One region of the Telluria sp. ZB2R32 genome, then DNA from elsewhere that is predicted to be linked to it. Evidence: predicted binding sites of a transcription regulator. Region 1 holds the regulator's gene; the other holds the start of a gene.
The links. Region 1 encodes NrdR, which represses ribonucleotide reductase genes. Its sites were predicted from a motif close to CACNANATNTNGTG; they were not measured.

Region 1 (9,615 bases):
AGCGTGGCGACCCACCAGTTGTTGTCGCCGTTGCCCCGGGCGCTGGTGGCGACGAAGCCGCGGCCGTCGGGCGTCCAGTCGTACTCATACACGTACACGTCGGGCGGCGACACCAGGCGCAGCGCCCCGCCCCGGCTCGGCACCAGCGCGATGCGCTGCGCGTCCTCGCTGACGCCGATCTCGCCGACCTGGCGCGCGCCCGCCTCCACGGCCCCGGTCTGCTTCTTCGCGTCGACCGTCGCCAGCAGCGCGATGCTGGCGCCGTCGGGCGACCAGCGCGCCGTGTTCGCCACGCCCTTGACGGTGGCCGCCGCGATCATTTCGCCACCGCGCGCCACCCACAGCGTCGCGCTGCCCGCCGCGCGGTCGGCGCCGATAAAGGCGAGTGCCTTGCGGTCCGGCGACCAGGTCGGGAAATCGTAGCTGCAGGCGGCGCAGGGATCGTATTCGGCCGTGATGCGGCCGCTGGCGGCGTCGCGCACGACGATGCGCCCATGCGCGCGCTGGCCGGAAATGCCGGGATCGCTCCATTCGACCGCGACCACCGCTTCGCCGCCGCCACTGATCGCCACCTGGCGGTACTCGCGCATCTCAGCACTGTGCACAAAGCCGCCGCCCAGCAAACAGGCCGCCAGCGCGGCCCGCGACATCACATCCGTTACCCTCATCTCATCTCCTGGTCATGCCTGCCGCCGCTGCAGGAATTCCAGCGGGGCGAGCTTATGTTCGATAGCCAGGCAGTCTACGTGGTTTTCGGTGCGTCGCGAGCGCAACAACTTCCATGCAAGAGGAATAATCTTACTTGCACTTAACAAATTCGGTGGCGGATTGTTGACGCAGAGCTAGAGTGAAGGTTAGACCTCAGCTGGAGTTGACGATGATCTACAAGGATAGCGACAACAAGATGCCCATCGTCGCGATTTTGCAGCGCATGCTGGCGCTGGCCGGTCCCGACAAGCGCCCGCTGATCGAGCGCGAGCTGCGCATGATGCGCGCCGGGATGAACGCCGAGCGCGACGCGACGGCCCTGATCGACATGCACCTGAAGGATTCGACGCGGACCGCCGTGGTGCACGACCTGCGCCTGGTGGCGAACGATGGCGCAGCAGCCCGGATCGACCACCTGCTGATCCACCGCTCGCGCCGCTTCTACCTGCTCGACACGGGACATTTCGCGCATGGCCTGAAGATCACGGAAGACGGCGACTTCCTGCGCAGGAACGAAACGACGAAAACGCTCGAGCCGATGCCCTCGCCGCTGGACGCGCTGGCGCGCCAGGTCCCGGTGCTGCGCGACGTGCTCGAACCCTTCGGCCTGGACGATGCGCCGGTCGACACGCTGGTGCTGCTGGCGCCGAACGCACGCATCGAGCGCCCGCGCCGCTTCGACAGCGCGCGCGTGATGAAGGCCGACCAGTTCCTGGAAAAGCTGAACGCCAGCGCCGACAATCCACAAGCCGCGACGGTCCAGGGCTACCTGAAGCGCACCAGCATGTCGTCCGGCTCGATCGGCGACATCGCCGCGCGCCTGACCGCCCTGCACCGGCCGTCGACGGCGGACACCATGATCCGCTTCGGGTTGCGGCGCGACGCACCAGCAGCATCAGGACGCGCAAGCAGTGTAGAGCGCCCCGATCCGGTCGATCAGACCTTCGCGGCCGAGAGCATGCGCTCGACGTAGCGCGCAATCAGGTCGATCTCCAGGTTCACCTTCGAACCCGCGCGCAGGTGCTTGAGCGTGGTGACCTCGATCGTGTGCGGGATCAGGTTGATCGAAAAGCGGCAGACCTTGGCGCCCTCGACCGTCAGGTCGTCGACCCGGTTCACGGTCAGCGACACGCCGTTGACCACGACCGAGCCTTTATAGGCGAGGAACCTGGCCAGTTCCCACGGTGCGTCGATGACCAGTTCATGCGATTCGCCCACCGGTTCGAAGCTGTGCACTTGCCCCAGTCCGTCGACGTGACCCGAGACCAGGTGGCCACCCAGGCGTTCGGCCAGGGTCAGCGCCTTTTCCAGGTTGACTTCGCCCGGCGCGTCGAGGCCCGCCGTCTTGCTCAGGCTTTCGCGCGAGACGTCGACGGCGAAGCTCGATGCGGTCTTGTCGACCACGGTCATGCAGGCGCCGTTGATGGCGATCGAGTCGCCCAGCGCGACGTCGGCCAGCGCCAAGCCGCCGGCGTCGATCTGCAGGCGCACGCCGGCGTCTTCTCCACCCGCCAGCGGCGAGACCTCGTTGATGTTGCCGACGGCGGCGACGATTCCAGTAAACATGCAGCGATTCCTTCAGGTTAGTTCGTAGTATCCAGTCTTGCCAGGATGCGCAGGTCGGCCCCGACCGGCGTTACGGCGTGAAAGCGCAGGGCGATCTTGTCGGCCAGGCGGCTCAGGGGCGGCAGCGCGAACATGCCCTGCCCGGCGCCGATCAGGCTGGGCGCCAGGTAGACCAGCAGTTCGTCGACGCAGCCTTCGCGCACCAGAGAAGCGTTCAGTTTCGAGCCGGCTTCCACATGCACTTCGTTGATCTCGCGCCGGCCCAGTTCCAGCATCAGGGCCGGCAGGTCGACCTTGCCGCCGGCATTCGGCAGCAGGATGACCTCATGCCCGGCCGCGCGCAGCAGCGCTTCTTTTTCGGGATGCGGCACGGCGGCGACGATCCAGCACGGCTCGCCTTCCAGGATGCGCGCGTCGAGGTCGATCTCGAGGCGGCTGTCGACAATGACGCGGCGCGGCTGGCGCGGTGTGTTCACGCCACGCACCGTCAGCTGCGGATCGTCCGCCTTGACGGTGCCGATGCCGGTCAGGATCACGCAGGCGCGCGCGCGCCAGGCATGGCCGTCCTGGCGTGCCTCCGGCCCCGTGATCCACTGGCTTTCGCCATTCTCGAGCGCCGTCATGCCGTCCAGGCTGGCCGCCGTTTTCAGGCGCACCCAGGGACGCTGCCTGCGCATGCGCGAGAAGAAGCCGATGTTCAGCTCATGCGCCTCATCGGCCAGCAGGCCGGATGCGGTGTCGATGCCGGCCGCTTCCAGCTGCGCCATGCCGCGCCCGGCCACCAGCGGATTCGGGTCGCCCATCGCCGCCACCACGCGCTTGAAACCCGCTTCGATCAGCGCATTCGAGCATGGCGGGGTGCGGCCGTAGTGGCTGCAGGGTTCGAGGGTGACGTAGGCCGTCGCCCCGCGCACGTCGTTGCCGCGTGCGGCCGCGTCGCGCAGGGCCTGGATCTCGGCATGGTCCTGGCCGGCCGGCTGGGTGTGGCCCGCGCCGATCACCTCGCCACCCTTCACGATCACGCAGCCCACGCGCGGGTTGGGCGCGGTGATATACATGCCTTTGGCGGCCCATTCCAGGGCCAGCGCCATGCCTTCGGTATCGTTCGTGATCTGCACAGTGTTCTTGATAGCTTTAATCCGGTGCTTCGGCGCCGTCGCAATTGTCGTCGCGCGCGGGATTGCAGGCGCGCGCCCGGCCCAGCATGTTGATTTTAATACGGCGGATGGCGCCGCCGTGAAACAGCGACAGCGTGCCCCAGCGCGCCGCGCCGCTGTTGGCGGCGCTGCAGCTGCGCCCGGCGCCATTGTAGGCGATGTAATACGGGGCTGCAGGACTGGTGAAGGAGAAGACGGTATCGAAGCCGCTCGGCAGGGCCTCGTGCACGGCGAGGATGGCGTCGGCCGGGCCCGGTGCGCCATCGCCGTCGCGGTCGACGAACACGGTCCAGCCCTGCGCCCAGTCGACGCCGGCCCCATCGCGCGGGGTCAGGATGACGCGCTCGTTGCGCGCGATCGCCTGCGCCCGCGCCATGCCGATCGCGCCGAACAGGTCGTTGGTGGCCGTGCGCAGCTGCTGGGCGCGCAGCAGTGCGCCGAGGTCGGGCGCGGCGACGGCCAGCAGCACGGCAGCCACCGCGGTCACGATCAACAGTTCGGTCAGCGAAAATGCACGCTGGGCCTTCATGGCCAGCAGCGTTCCGACTCGCCGCTGGCGCCCTGCTCGCCCGTGCTGCGCAAGGTGAGTGCGCCACATTCGGGGTCGGCAAAACGGGCGTCGACGTTCGCCGTGCCGGGACGGGCGCGCAACTGCACGCAGTCGCGCAGATCGCTGTCCGGACAGGCTTGCGCCTCGAGCTCATAGGCGCTGGTGGCGGCCGCATTCCCCGACCACCAGGGCAGTCCGTCCACCGGCGCCGTCCGCGAAAAGGCGACATAGGTGTGGTGCAGCGCGTGGTGCTGTTCTTGCTGCTGCATCGCGGTGATCAGGGCGACCTTGCCTTCCATGCGCCGGGCCTTGGCCAGGTAGCCGGCATAGCCAGGGTATGCAATGCCGGCCAGTACCGACAGGATGAGGAGCACGACCATCACTTCGATCAGGGTAAAACCGCGCATGCGCGACATGGTTGTTCTCCAATGGTTGTTTTTCCAATACGGGGTTCAGGACGCGGCGCGATGCAGTTCGGGCCAGTTGGCAATCTCGCGCCAGCCCAGGCGCTTGCCGGGCTGGCCGTCGGCGGCGCGCCGGTAATGGCTCTGCAGGACGACGACGGTATTCGGGTCGGCGCCGACGCCGAGCGCGGTGATGCGAAACAGCGGCTGGGTGCCCGCCAGCAGTTCGACCAGGTAGCGCGGCGCCGCCGCCGGCAAGGTGCCGGCCCCGGTTGGCAACGTGCGCCCGCTGAAGCGGCCATACTCGACGCCAGCCATGCCCGCCAGGTCGGCCGCTTGCCACACCGGCGGCGCAGCGCCGACCGCCGTCTTGCACAGGCCTTCCTTTTCGGCCTGGCCGCCGCAGCGCTCGTCGAACGCGTTCGCATCCAGCGTGGCAAAAATCGCGGTCCGCGGCGAGGTCGGACCGGCCGCGCCGTCGATGTCACGCTCGGCATCGATCAGCGCCGCCTCGGCCGCCGCATGGGCCACCTGGCGGTCGCGTTCGTAGCGCGCCGATTTGGCGCCGGCCAGCGCGGCGCGCGCCGCCGACAGCGACATCATCAGCATCGCCAGCATCAGGACCAGCATGGTCACGAGCGCCGCGCCGCGCTCGGAGCGCTCCGAATGAATGTGTCGCATGGCCGGCTCAGGGCTGGGCCGCGCCAACTGCGAACACGGCCGTGAACAGCCGGCGCGAAGGTGCCGGCCCGGTACCTCGCAGGTCCGCCGCCGTCAGCAGGACGCCGGGATCCGATCCCGCCTGCGCCACAGCGTAGTCCGGGCCGAACAGCGCATAAGCAGCCGGTTGTACAGGCGCGGCCGAGGGACGTTCCCCGTGCAGCAGCAGCGCCACCTGCACGCTGGCGATGCGCTTCCACCAGGTCTTTGCGTTGAGTTCCGCCTGGCTTCCGCCTGTCAGCGGCAAGGCGGCATCGAGCGCGGCCAGTGCGCCGGCGTTCACGTAGCGGTTCGGCGTGCCATCAGGCGGCGTGTCGGTGTCGAGGCCATACAGCACCTGGAAGCCGTCGACGCCGGCCACCACCGCGTCCGCGCTCCAGTTGCTGGCGCCGCGGTACTTGCAGCGCAACTCGGCCAGACCATCGCCATTGCGGGCGACATAGAAGATGCTCCAGCCCTCCTCCGCCTCGTGCACGGGGAAGCCGGCGCAGTCGGTCACGCTGCCGTCGCCGTCGGGTGCCGCGCCGGCGCCGGGGTAGCGCACCGCCAGCACGTCGCTGCCGTTGATCGCCGTTTCCAACGGGTTGTCGATGCCGCTGCCCGTCTTGACGAGGGAACGGTTGTCGAGGCCTGCGAGCGGCGCCGGCAAATCGTTGGCGGGCGCCGCTCCGCCCAGGCGTTCCCAGTCGATGAAGGCACCCTGCCTGACGGCGCGCCCGATCAGCGCCAGCGCATAGCGTCCGCCGTCATCGATGGCCGCCGCGTCTTCATGCGCGACATAGGATTTGTTGGCGCCGATCATCAGCACGCCGCCGGCCAGCAGCACGCCCAGGCCGAGCGCGAGCGCGACCAGCAGTTCGGCCAGGGTCATGCCGCCTTGGGGCAGGCGCGAACGGCGCGGCTTCATCCCGCCACCACCATGGTGACCAGCGGCGTGAATGGCGGCGCCGGCGTGCCCGCCCTGGTCGGCAGGCGCCAGCCCAGCTTGACGACAACAGGTGCTCCGGCGCCGCCGCTGCAAGCCCATTCAAAGGCCTGCAAGGCGGCATTCCAGCCGCCGCTGTCGCGGCAGACCGCGATGCGCCCGCCGGGAAAGGCGGCATGCACGCTGCGCGCCGCCTCGAACAGATCGTAGGCGGCCAGTTGCGCCGGGTCGCAGTCGGCGCTGCCGAAGCATTGCAGCGGCGGCGCGGCGGGTGCGCCGGCGGCGGCATCGTAGTCGAACTGGAGGTAGGGATTGGCGCCGTCGGGCAGCGCCATCCGGGCGGCGTTGACGCGCATGCGCGCACCGAGCGAGGCGGCCAACTGCACGGCTTCGGATTCGAGTGCGGCCTGCTGGCGCAGGCGCGCGCTGGCTACCTGCGTGCTTGCCGCGCCGACGACGCCGAGCGCCAGCACGAACATGGCAACGAGCACCTCGATGAGCGTGAAACCGCTCGAGCGACGACGCAGCAAGGAACACCTCCACAGTCAGGCGCGTCATTTCGCGCGGAACCGAGAAGTTATCAGTGCCTCAAGGCACACCTCTGCGCTCGCTCAAGCGTGCGCAGGCGGTGCAATCAGGCTTGATCTACTTGCGGGAGTGGCCCACTTCCACCAAAGCCTGCTGGAACTCTGCGAGATCCTTGAAGTCTTTATAGACGGAGGCAAAGCGGATGTAGGCGATTTCGTCCAGGCGCTTGAGCTCCTGCATCACCAGTTCGCCGACATAGCCGGTATCGACTTCGCGGCGGCCGCTGGTGAGCAGCTTTTCCTGGATCGAGGCGACCGCGGCGTCGATGGCTTCGGCCGAAACCGGGCGCTTGCGCAGGGCCAGCATCAGGCTGCCGCGCAGTTTGCTGCTGGCAAATTCGGTGCGGCTGCCGTTTTTCTTGACGATGATCGGCATCGACAGTTCGATGCGTTCGTAGGTGGTGAAGCGCTTGTCGCATTGCACGCAGCGGCGCCGGCGGCGGATGGCGTCGCCTTCCTCGGATACGCGCGTATCGAGGACCTGGGTGTCTTCATGCTGGCAGAACGGACATTTCATGGGGCGCCGATGGTGCTGGTGATGCAAAAGGAACGGCGCGGCTGGTGATGGAGCGCGCCGTTCCTGAACTCTACTACGTTTGCAGTGAAATGACGATTACGCCGCGTACACTGGGTACTTGTCGGTCAGCACCTTGACTTCCGCCTTGACGCGCTCGATGGTCGCGGCGTCGTGCGGATTGTCGAGCACGTCGGCGATCAGGTGGCCGACTTTGGTTGCGTCTTCTTCCTTGAAGCCGCGCGTCGTAAACGCCGGGCTGCCCAGGCGGATGCCCGAGGTCACGAACGGCTTTTGCGGGTCGTTCGGGATGCCGTTCTTGTTGCAGGTCATGTGCGCCTGGCCGAGGATGGCTTCCGCTTCCTTGCCGGTGAGGCCTTTCGCGCGCAGGTCGACCAGCATCACGTGGGCTTCGGTACGGCCCGACACGATACGCAGGCCGCGTGCGATCAAGGCGTCGGCCAGGGCCTTGGCGTTCTTGACGACTTGCTGCTGGTAAGCCTTGAATTCAGGCGACAGCGCTTCCTTGAAGGCGACGGCCTTGCCGGCGATAACGTGCATCAGCGGACCGCCCTGGATGCCGGGGAAAATCGCCGAATTGATCTGCTTTTCGAACTCGGCCTTCATCAGGATGATGCCGCCGCGCGGGCCGCGCAGCGATTTATGGGTGGTCGAGGTGACGAAGTCGGCGTACGGCACCGGATTCGGGTATTCGCCGGCGGCGATCAGGCCGGCGTAGTGGGCCATGTCGACCATGAAGTAGGCGCCGACTTCCTTGGCGACCCTGGCGAAGCGCTCGAAGTCGATGCGCAGCGCGAATGCCGATGCGCCGGCGATGATCATCTTCGGCTTGTGTTCGCGCGCCAGGCGTTCCATGGCTTCGTAATCGATGTCTTCCTGCTCGGTCAAGCCATAGGAAATGACGTTGAACCATTTACCCGACATGTTCAGCGCCATGCCGTGGGTCAGGTGGCCGCCTTCGGCCAGCGACATGCCCATGATGGTGTCGCCAGGTTTGAGCATGGCGAAGAACACGCCCTGGTTCGCCTGCGAACCCGAGTTGGCCTGCACGTTGGCCGCTTCCGCGCCGAACAGTTCCTTGACGCGGTCGATCGCCAGCTGCTCGGCGACGTCGACGTATTCGCAGCCGCCGTAGTAGCGCTTGCCCGGATAGCCTTCGGCATATTTATTCGTGAGCTGGGAACCCTGCGCTTCCATCACGGCCGGCGAGGTGTAGTTCTCGGACGCGATCAGCTCGATGTGATCTTGCTGACGGGTGTTTTCCTTCTGAATGGCGGCCCACAGTTCCGGGTCGACCTTGGCCAGCGTGTGATCTTTTGCAAACATGAACAAAACTCCAATCGATAAAGGAAAACCGGACAACGGCAGTGTTGGATCGGCAGGCGGCCCGGAATGCAGCCGGCCACGATGCAACGCACGCGACCATTGTCGGCTGCCCAGGCGAACGGCGGATGAAGTCTCACGTTCCCCGGTGGGTATCCACCTTTCCTGTAACGCCGTGGACGTTATAGTTTTTCGCCAGTTACGTGAGACATAAATGGACTGGAGATTGTATGTGAACTGTCGGCTCAGGGCAAGGAAAGCCCGGGCAGACCGGCAACGGCCATCGGCTGTCTGGCAAGATGGTCATTTCGGCTACAATCCTGAAGCTACTTCCACCCGAGGACTTCCACCATGATCGTTTTCATCACCGGCGCCTCCGCCGGATTCGGCGCCGAAATGGCGCGCACTTTCGTTCGCAACGGTCACCAGGTCGTGATGGCGGCGCGCCGCATGGACCGCCTCGACGCCCTGGCTGCCGAACTGGGCGAGTCCGCCCTGCCGGTCGAGATGGACGTGACCGACAAGGCCTCGATCGAGGAAGCGCTGGCGATGCTGCCGCAATCCTGGCGCCAGATCGACGTGCTGATCAACAACGCCGGCCTCGCGCTCGGCACCGCGCCGGCGCACGAAGCGCCCCTGGACGACTGGGAAACCATGATCGCCACCAACTGCAAGGGCCTGGTGACGATGACGCGCGCTGTCCTCCCGGCGATGGTCGGGCGCGGCAGCGGCCTGGTGATCAACCTCGGCTCCGTGGCCGGCCACTACCCTTACCCAGGCGGGAACGTCTACGGCGCAACCAAGGCCTTCGTCGAGCAGTTCACCCTGAACCTGCGCGCCGACCTGGTCGGCACCGGCGTGCGCGCCACCAACCTGGCGCCGGGCCTGTGCGGCGGCACCGAGTTCTCGAACGTGCGCTTCAAGGGCAACGACGAGGCGGCAGCAAAAGTGTACGAAGGCACGACGCCGCTGACGGCCAAGGATATCGCCGAGACCGCCTACTGGATCGCGACGCTGCCGGCGCATATCAACGTCAACAGCATCGAGATGATGCCGACGTGCCAGGGCTTTGCGCCGTTCAACATCAAGCGCGTCTAAGGTTTTGTCGGGTGGGGCACTCGTGCCCACGCGGTACGACGC
Region 2 (9,615 bases), on a different contig from region 1:
ATCCTGTTCGTCACCCACAGCATCGAGGAAGCGATTTATCTCGCCGACCGCATCGTCGTGATGACTTACCGGCCCGGCACGGTCAAGCGCGACATCCTGGTCGACCTGCCGCGCCTGCGCGACCCGTCCGCGCCCGCGTTCAACGACCTCAAACGCGAACTCGGCATGCTGGTGATGGAAGAGCAGCAGCGTCATCACCAGGACGAGCGGAGAATGGCGGCGGTCGATTAAGGTAGCAGCCGGGCGGGGCAGGGGGGCCGCGCCTGCCGCGTGCCGATGGTGTAGACTCGCGGCTATGCACAACACCCTTTTTCTTGCCGCGGCCATTTTGTACGCGGCTTGCGCCCTGCTGCCGTCGCGCCAGGGCGCCGTCATTTCCGGCGTCACCGCACTGGCCTGGGCCGTGCACGGCGCCGCCCTCTGGAGCGACGCGTTCGCGCCGGGCGGCCTGCGCATCGGTTTCGCGATCATGCTCTCGGCCGCGTTGTGGGTCTCGGTGGCGGCCTACTGGTTCGAGAACCGCAATTTCGCGCTCGACGGCCTGCGCCGCCTGGTCATGCCCTGCGCCTGCGCCGTCGCCTTGCTGCCGATGGTGTTCCCGGGCGCGGTGATGCCGCTGCAAAACCAGTCGAGCGCATTCGGCTGGCACGTGGCGGTGGCGGTGCTGGCCTACAGCACGCTGACGATTGCCGCCTTCCATGCGGTGCTGATGGCGCTGCAGGAAGCGCGCCTGCATGCGCGCGCGGTGCCGGCCGGCGGTGGCTGGTTCGGCGGCGCACTCGACCAGCTGCCGGCGCTGCTGACGATGGAAAAGCTGCTGTTTCGCCTGATCTGGATCGGTTTCGTGCTGCTCAGTCTCACCGTGCTGTCGGGCGTGGTGTTCTCGGAACAGCTGTTCGGGCGCGCGCTGCGCTGGGACCACAAGAATGTCTTTGCGCTGCTGTCGTGGGTGCTGTTCGCGGCCTTGTTGGCGGGACGCCAGTGGCGCGGCTGGCGCGGCAAGACGGCGCTGCGCTTCACATTGGCCGGCTTCGCCACGCTGGCGCTGGCCTATGTCGGCAGCCGCTTCGTGCTCGAAGTCGTGCTGCACCGGGGGATCGCATGAGCCGTGTCCTGTTCTGGATCCTGCTGGCGCTGCTGGTGTATTTCGCAGTGCGCGCCAAGCTGCGCGCCGCCGCCCGCAAACAACAAATGCACGTGCCGCCCCGGCAGCAGAATGCGCCGCCGCCGGCCGCCATCGAAAACATGACCAGCTGCGCGCACTGCGGCCTGCACTTCCCGGCCTCGGAAGCGCTGCACGCCGACGGACGCGACTACTGCAGCCCGGCCCACTTGCCGCGCCTGCCGCCCCAGCCTTGATGACCGAGCGGCAGGTGCTGTCCACGCAGTCGCGCGCCACTTTCTGGCGCTCGCTGCAGGCGCTGACCGTCACCCGCATCGTGATCGCGCTGGTGCTGCTGCTGTACCTTGCCTTCGACGTGCGCGAAGGCGGGGTGCGCGCAGTGCCGGCCTATGCGCCGACCTGCTTCGCCTACCTCGGCGCCGCCGTCTTCTTCGGCCTGCTGACGGTGTTCTGGCGGCGCCGCTTCACGCTCCAGTTGACCAGCCAGATCGCGCTCGACCTGGCCGTGATCTCGCTCCTGTACCTGGCCGCCGGCGGCGTGCGCAGCGGCCTGGGCATCCTGTATCTGTTCCCGCTGGCCGGGACCGCGATCCTGGCGCCGCTGGTGCCGGCGCTGTTCTCGGCCGCGCTGGCGACCCTGTTCGTGCTGGTCGACGCCACCTGGCAGCTGTTTACGCGCGACGGTGAGCCGGCCCTGATGCAGGCCGGGATGATCGGCAGCGCCTTCTTTGCCGTGGTCTGGCTGGTCAACCGGCTGGCGGCGCGTCTGATCGCGCAGGAAGAACTGGCGGCCCAGCGCGGTGTCGACCTGCAGGTGCAGCAGGCGATCAACGAGATCGTGGTGGCGGACGTCGGCGACGGCGTGCTGGTGGTCGGCAGCGACGGCCGCATCCACACCGCCAATCCGGCGGCGCGGCGCATGCTCGGCATGGAGACCGTCGCCGGCTTGCAGCTCGACGCCTTGCCGGGACTGGAACCGGTGGCGCATGCGTTCGCCGGCTGGCTCGGCGCCGAATCCGCCGGACCGGCGACCCTGGCCGCCGTCGAGCCGGTGCCGGGCGCAGCCGGGCCGGATACGGCCTATGTCATATTAAAACCCTACCAGGAAGTGGTGGTGGGCGAGGCGGGCCTGCGCGCGCGGCGCGACCAGCCGGCGCACATCAAATTGCGCTTTGCGCGGGTGGCGGCCGCGGGCGGCATGCTTGGGCGCAGCGTGATCTTCCTGCAGGACGTCAGCGCCATCGAAAACCAGGCGCAGCAACTGAAACTGGCCTCGATGGGGCGCCTGACGGCCAGCATCGCACACGAGGTGAGGAATCCCCTGTCGGCGATTGGCCACGCCACGGCCCTGCTGGCCGAAGACCTGCACGGCAAGGCCGAGGTGCGGCTGCTGAAAATCATCGGCGACAATGTGGCGCGTGTGAACCGCATGGTGGAAGACATCCTGCAGCTGTCGAGGAAAGCCCAGCCGTATGCGGAACCGGTGCAGCTGGCGCCATTCCTGCTCGAATTGAAAGCCGAATTCTGCGAAACCCAGGGCTTGCCGGACGAGATGGTGTGGCTGGGCGGCGCCGGCGCCATCGAGGTGCGTTTCGATGCGCTGCACCTGCGCGAAGTGCTGGTCAATTTGCTCGGCAATGCGATCCGCTATGCCAGCCGCCAGCCGTCGAGCATCCGCATCTGGCCCGAACTGGACGCGTTCGGCACGCTGGAACTGCACGTGCAGGACGACGGCCCCGGCATCACGCCCGAAGTGCGCGCGCACCTGTTCGAGCCGTTTTATACGACGTCCAGCAAGGGCACGGGCCTGGGGCTGTACCTGGCGCGCGAGCTGTGCCTGAACAACGGCGCTAAACTCGATTACGAGTCACGTTTCGACCCACGTTTCGACCCACGTTTCGACTCGCGCTTCGACACGGCGGCCGCGGGTGCGCGCCAGGCCAGCGGCCGCTTCGTCATCACCTTCGCCCAGGAGAGCAACGCATGAGTTCACCCCGGATTTTAGTCGTCGACGACGAAGCCGACCTGCGCGAACTGCTCGAGATCACGCTGCTGAAAATGGGTCTCGACGTCGACTGCGCGGCGACGCTGCGCGAAGCGCGCCGCTACGTCGCGGACAACAGCTACCACCTGGTGCTGACCGACATGCGCCTGCCCGACGGCCTCGGGCTGGAACTGGTGCGCGAAGTGTCCAGCACCTCCAAGACCCCGATCGCCGTGATCACCGCCTACGGCAGCGCCGACAACGCGGTGGTGGCGCTGAAAGCCGGCGCCTTCGATTATGTATCGAAGCCGGTGGTGCTCGACGAACTGCGTGTGATGGTGCGCTCGGCGCTGAAGCTGTCCGATACCAAGGCGACCCAAAACGGCGGGCAGGGCAGCGGTTCGCGCCTGATCGGCGATTCGCAGGCGATGCAGGCGCTGCGCGCCCAGATCGGGCGCCTGGCGCGCTCGATGGCGCCGATTGCGATTACCGGCGAGTCCGGCGCCGGCAAGGAACTGGCCGCGCGCGAAATCCATGCCCGGAGTTCGCGCGCCAATAAACCGTTCGTGGCAGTCAACTGCGGTGCGATTCCGGAAAATCTGATGGAGTCGGAATTCTTCGGTCACCGCAAGGGCGCGTTTACCGGGGCAGGAGAGGAGCGCGACGGCTTCTTCCAGGCGGCCAACGGCGGCACCCTGATGCTCGACGAGGTGGCGGACTTGCCGCTGTCGATGCAGGTCAAATTGCTGCGCGCGATCCAGGAACGGCGCGTGCGCAAGATCGGCGCCACCAACGAGGAACCGGTCGACGTGCGCATCATCAGCGCCACCCACAAGGATCTGGCGAAGTGCGTCGAAACCGGGGTGTTCAGACAGGATCTGTTCTATCGCCTGAACGTGATCGAACTGGCGCTGCCGCCGCTGCGCGAGCGGCTGGATGACTTGCCGGTGCTGACCGGCGCCATCCTGGCGCGCCTGGCGGGAGCGGGCGCCAGCCGTGCGACGCTCGGGCCGGGCGTGCTGGAAGCGCTGCGGGCGTATTCCTTCCCCGGCAATGTGCGCGAACTGGAAAACGTGCTGGAACGCGCGCTGGCGTTTGCCGACGACGGGGTGATCCAGGTCGACGATCTGTCGCTGAAGGCGGCGCGCCTGGCGGAGACGGCGCGGCCTGAAGTGGCGCCGGCGGCGCCAGTCGTGGCGACACCGCCTCCTGAAGCGCCGCTGGCCGCAGCATCGGTTGCAGCGCCGGCCGTAGCCGAGCCAGTGGGGCTGGGGCCGGCTGCATTGCCGAGCAACCTGCCGGCCTACCTGGAACAGGTCGAGCGCGACATCATCGGCCGCGCGCTGCAGCAGACCCAGTTCAACCGCACCAAGACCGCCAGCCTGCTCGGCATCAGCGTGCGCCAGCTGCGCTACCAGATGCAGAAACTGGATATCCAGGCGCCGGAGAATTGATGCGCCGCGCCGCGCGGATTGTTGCGGCGATCGCCGCCCTTGCAGCGGCTCTTGCGGTGGTCGATTGGTCGGGTGGATTCTTCCGCATCGACAGCTGCCTCGACCGGGGCGGGCGCTGGAACTACGACGCGCGCGTCTGCGAACCGGTCCCCGCAGCACCCGGTCTTGTGTCGCCTCAACCCTGAACTTGTCAAAAAGCGTTGCCTTTTCGCCAGTGCAAAACGGTGCGCGCTGCACTGCGATTGGGCAGCTCCGCCGAGCGCTGAACAAGCTTTAGGCAGCAGGTTAGTACTCACTTACTGGCGAGCGCCCATTCAACGTCCAACAGCGCGCTGTCAAGAGTCGTTCGCATGAAAAGCGCACAAAACTGGAAATTTAATCTCTTGCGGCTTGGCGCAGCCAAGTACTACAATTAGTCCATTGTCAAACTACGCCACTAGATCTAGTGGTAGCAGACTCAAGCATTAAAGACAATCATTGCAGCACGGCAGCAAAGTCGTCTTTGCTTCAAACCCGATAAACCCAACGGCAATACCCTTGTCCAGCCTGGAGATCAGCAGTTGGCAGAGTCCGTTTTGCTTCTTGATTTTTAGTTAATTTACTGGCTGCCCGCCCCGCGGGCGCTCGACCAACGTTTCGACCATTTTAGGCGGCAGCCCGACTGCCCTTCCTGGAGGCCCCATGCAGACTTCACAAGACATTTCCATCCACCCGCAAGCGGCCCCAGGAGCGGCTGCCGGCGCCAAGAACGCCGCCGAACTGGCCGCGCGCGCCGACTACCGCATCCTGCGCCGCAACGGCGCGGTCGTGCCGTTCGAGCCGAATAAAATCTCGGTCGCCATGACCAAGGCCTTCCTGGCGGTCGCCGGTGGCCAGGGCGCCGTCTCGGCGCGCATCCGCGAGCTGGTGGAAGAGCTGACCAACAACGTGGTCGCCGCCCTGATGCGCCGCCAGCCGAACGGCGGCACCTTCCACATCGAAGATGTGCAGGACCAGGTGGAACTGTCCTTGATGCGCTCGGGCGAACACGATGTCGCGCGCGCTTACGTCCTGTACCGCGCCAAGCAGATGGAAGAGCGCCGCGCCGCCAAAGAGGCTGCGGGTACCTCGGCCCCGCAGGCTCCCCAAATTCATGTGGTCGACAACGGCCAGCGCCTGCCGCTCGACGTCAATGACGTGCACGCGCTGGTGAACGCCGCCTGCGCCGGCCTGGAAAAGCACGTCGACGCCGATGCGATCGTCGCCGAAACCCTGCGCAACCTGTACGACGGCGTGCCGGTCGAAGAACTGCACAAGTCCGCCATCCTGGCCGCACGCGCGCTGATGGAAACCGACCCGGCCTACAGCCAGGTCACCGCGCGCATCCTGCTGCACACGATCCGCAAGGAAGTCTTCGGCAAGGAAGTCCCGCAAGCACGCGCCGCTGCCGAATACCTCACCTACTTCCCGCAGTACGTGGCGAAAGGCATCGAGAACGAACTGCTCGACGCCGAACTCGGCAACTACGACCTCGAGCGCCTGGCGAAAGCCATCGTCGCCGACCGCGACCTGCAATTCGGCTACATCGGCCTGCAGACCCTGTACGATCGCTACTTCCTGCACGTGCGCGACACCCGCATCGAAATGCCGCAGGCCTTCTACATGCGCGTCGCCATGGGCCTGGCCTTGCGCGAAGCGGACCGCGAAGCGCGCGCGATCGAGTTCTACAACCTGCTCTCGTCGTTCGACTTCATGAGCTCGACCCCGACCCTGTTCAACTCGGGCACGCGCCGCTCGCAGCTGTCGTCGTGCTACCTGACGACCGTCGGCGACGACCTGGAAGGCATCTACGATGCCATCAAGGAAAACGCGCTGCTCTCGAAGTTCGCCGGCGGCCTCGGTAACGACTGGACCCCGGTGCGTGCGCTCGGTTCGCGCATCAAGGGCACCAACGGCAAGTCGCAAGGCGTGGTGCCGTTCCTGAAAGTGGTCAACGACACCGCTGTCGCCGTGAACCAGGGCGGCAAGCGCAAGGGCGCGGTCTGCGCCTACCTGGAAACCTGGCACATGGACATCGAGGAATTCCTCGACCTGCGCAAGAACACCGGCGACGACCGCCGCCGCACCCACGACATGAACACGGCGAACTGGATTCCCGACCTGTTCATGAAGCGCGTGATGGAAAAGGGCCACTGGACCCTGTTCACTCCGAGCGAAACGCCGGACCTGCACGACCTGGTGGGTAAAGCCTTCGAACAAGCCTACCTGGCCTATGAAGCCAAGGCCGAGCGCGGCGAGATGCTGGTCTTCAAAAAGATCGAAGCGCTCGACCTGTGGCGCAAGATGCTGTCGATGCTGTTCGAAACCGGCCACCCATGGATCACGTTCAAGGATCCATGCAACATCCGTTCGCCGCAGCAGCACATCGGCGTCGTGCACTCGTCGAACCTGTGCACCGAGATCACCCTGAACACCAGCGCCGACGAAATCGCGGTCTGCAACCTGGGCTCGATCAACCTGCCGCAGCACATGAAGGGCGATGGCCTGGATCACGTGAAGCTGCAGAAGACGATCCGCACGGCGATGCGCATGCTGGATAACGTCATCGACATCAACTACTACGCCGTGGAAAAGGCGCGCAATTCGAACCTGCGCCACCGTCCGGTCGGCATGGGCATCATGGGTCACCAGGATTGCCTGCACATGATGCGCGTACCGTTCGCTTCGGAACAGGCAGTGCAGTTCGCCGACCGTTCGATGGAAGCCGTCTGCTACTTCGCCTACCTGGCCTCGACCGAGCTGGCCGAAGAGCGTGGCCGCTACGAGTCATATGCCGGTTCGCTGTGGGACCGCGGCATCCTGCCGCAGGACTCGATCAAGCTGCTGGCGGAAGAACGCGGCGGCTACCTCGAGCAGGACACCAGCGAATCGATGGACTGGAGCGTGGTGCGCGAGCGTATCAAGCAATTCGGCATGCGTAACTCGAACTGCGTGGCGATCGCCCCGACCGCGACGATTTCGAACATCATCGGCGTCTCGGCCTGCATCGAACCGACCTTCCAGAACCTGTACGTGAAGTCGAACCTGTCGGGCGAATTCACCGAGATCAACTCGTACCTGGTGCGCGACCTGAAGGCACGCGACCTGTGGGACGAAGTCATGATCGCCGACCTGAAGTATTTCGACGGTTCGCTGAGCAAGATCGACCGCGTGCCGCAAGACCTGCGCGACATCTACGCCACCGCATTTGAGGTCGAGCCGAAGTGGCTGGTCGAGCAGGCATCGCGCCGCCAGAAGTGGATCGACCAGGCGCAGTCGCTGAACATCTACATGGCCGGCGCCTCGGGCAAGAAGCTGGACGAGACCTACAAGCTGGCCTGGCTGCGCGGCCTGAAGACGACCTACTACCTGCGCACCATCGCGGCGACGCACATGGAGAAGTCGACCACCCGCACCGGCGCGCTGAACGCGGTGCCGGTCTCGGGCGGCCTGGCGGCCGGTCATGCGGCGCCGGCAGCTCCGGCTGCTGCGCCTGCGGCCAGCGCCCCGGAGGCGGATGGCGCGGCGTGCTACCTGCGTCCGGGCGATGCCGGTTTCGATGAATGCGAAGCCTGCCAATAAGCTGCTTAGTTAATTAATTTCACGCCCGGCCTGCGCGCCGGGCGCTGCTGTCACAGAATTCAAGAGGAACAAATCATGCTGTCATGGGACGATGAACCAACCAGCGCGCCGGCCGTGAACCCGGCGCTCGCCGCGGGTAACACCGAAAGCGCCCCCGCCGCCGAAGTCGCCAAGCGCGTCAACGCCGACGACAAGCGCATCATCAACGGCAAGACCGACGTCAACCAGCTGGTGCCGTTCAAGTACAAGTGGGCCTGGGACAAGTACCTGGCCGGCTGCGCCAACCACTGGATGCCGCAGGAGGTGAACATGCAGCGCGACATCGAGCTGTGGAAGAGCCCGAACGGCCTGTCGGAAGACGAGCGCCGCCTGGTGAAGCGCAACCTAGGCTTCTTCGTCACCGCCGACTCGCTGGCCGCCAACAACATCGTGCTGGGCACCTACCGCCACATCACGGCACCGGAATGCCGCCAGTACCTGCTGCGCCAGGCCTTCGAGGAGGCGATCCACACCCACGCCTACCAGTACATCGTCGAGTCGCTCGGCCTGGACGAGCGCGAGATCTTCAACGCTTACAACGAGATCCCGTCGATCCACGACAAGGACCAGTTCCTGATCCCGCACATCAACGTCCTGACCGACCCTGACTTCAAGACCGGCACGCTGGAAACCGACCAGACGCTGCTGAAGTCGATCATCGTCTTCGCCTGCCTGATGGAAGGCCTGTTCTTCTACGTCGGCTTCACCCAGATCCTGGCGCTCGGTCGCCAGAACAAGATGACCGGCGCCGCCGAGCAGTACCAGTACATCCTGCGCGACGAGTCGATGCACGTGAACTTCGGCATCGACCTGATCAACACGATCAAGATGGAAAACCCGCTGCTGTGGACGTCGGCCTTCAAGGACGAACTGAAAGCGCTGTTCCTGGAAGCGGTCGAACTCGAATACCGCTACGCCGAAGACACCATGCCACGCGGCGTGCTGGGCCTGAACGCCACCATGTTCAAGGGCTACCTGCGCTTCATCGCCAACCGCCGCGCGGTGCAGATCGGCCTCGATCCGCTGTTCCCGGCCGAGGAAAATCCATTCCCATGGATGAGCGAAATGATCGACCTGAAGAAGGAACGTAACTTCTTCGAGACGCGCGTGACGGAGTACCAGACCGGTGGTGCGCTGAACTGGGATTGATTCCAGGCGGTCTTGTATGGATACCGAAAGCCCGATGAGCGATCATCGGGCTTTTTTCATGGGCGGCGGCTTGCGGCACATATGACCCCGCCGAAGGTCAAAACAGCTGGCGGGCGATGGGTGCATGCTGGTCGATGCGCCGCAGCCGATCACGGGCCGCGGCGCCGGCGCACATTGAAGCAGCCCTGATGGAATCAGGCGCGCTTCGAAATGCACTTCTTCACATTTGCCATTGGTTCCGGCCTGCGATTTGTTGTAGTCGTAGT

Region 2: AC56LG_RS07690 (ribonucleoside-diphosphate reductase subunit alpha) is a predicted target of NrdR. The motif match lies at 4,996-5,009, and genes of this name have one in related genera.

The regions. Positions count from the first base shown of each region.
Region 1 covers NZ_JCASIG010000001.1:189,628-199,242, forward strand. The annotation lists gene AC56LG_RS00835 (prolyl oligopeptidase family serine peptidase) at 1-668, opposite strand, end outside; gene AC56LG_RS00840 (nuclease-related domain-containing protein) at 878-1,681, shown strand; gene AC56LG_RS00845 (riboflavin synthase) at 1,645-2,274, opposite strand; gene ribD (bifunctional diaminohydroxyphosphoribosylaminopyrimidine deaminase/5-amino-6-(5-phosphoribosylamino)uracil reductase RibD) at 2,292-3,392, opposite strand; gene AC56LG_RS00855 (GspH/FimT family pseudopilin) at 3,409-3,960, opposite strand; gene AC56LG_RS00860 (type IV pilin protein) at 3,957-4,397, opposite strand; gene AC56LG_RS00865 (pilus assembly protein) at 4,434-5,066, opposite strand; gene AC56LG_RS00870 (PilW family protein) at 5,074-6,012, opposite strand; gene pilV (type IV pilus modification protein PilV) at 6,009-6,560, opposite strand; gene nrdR (transcriptional regulator NrdR) at 6,676-7,134, opposite strand; gene glyA (serine hydroxymethyltransferase) at 7,231-8,478, opposite strand; ZMP/ZTP riboswitch at 8,580-8,688, opposite strand; gene AC56LG_RS00890 (SDR family oxidoreductase) at 8,827-9,573, shown strand.
Region 2 covers NZ_JCASIG010000002.1:613,357-622,971, reverse strand. The annotation lists gene AC56LG_RS07715 (ABC transporter ATP-binding protein) at 1-231, shown strand, start outside; gene AC56LG_RS07710 (cytochrome C assembly family protein) at 296-1,105, shown strand; gene AC56LG_RS07705 (PP0621 family protein) at 1,102-1,359, shown strand; gene AC56LG_RS07700 (sensor histidine kinase) at 1,359-3,110, shown strand; gene AC56LG_RS07695 (sigma-54-dependent transcriptional regulator) at 3,107-4,561, shown strand; gene AC56LG_RS07690 (ribonucleoside-diphosphate reductase subunit alpha) at 5,243-8,161, shown strand; gene AC56LG_RS07685 (ribonucleotide-diphosphate reductase subunit beta) at 8,237-9,349, shown strand.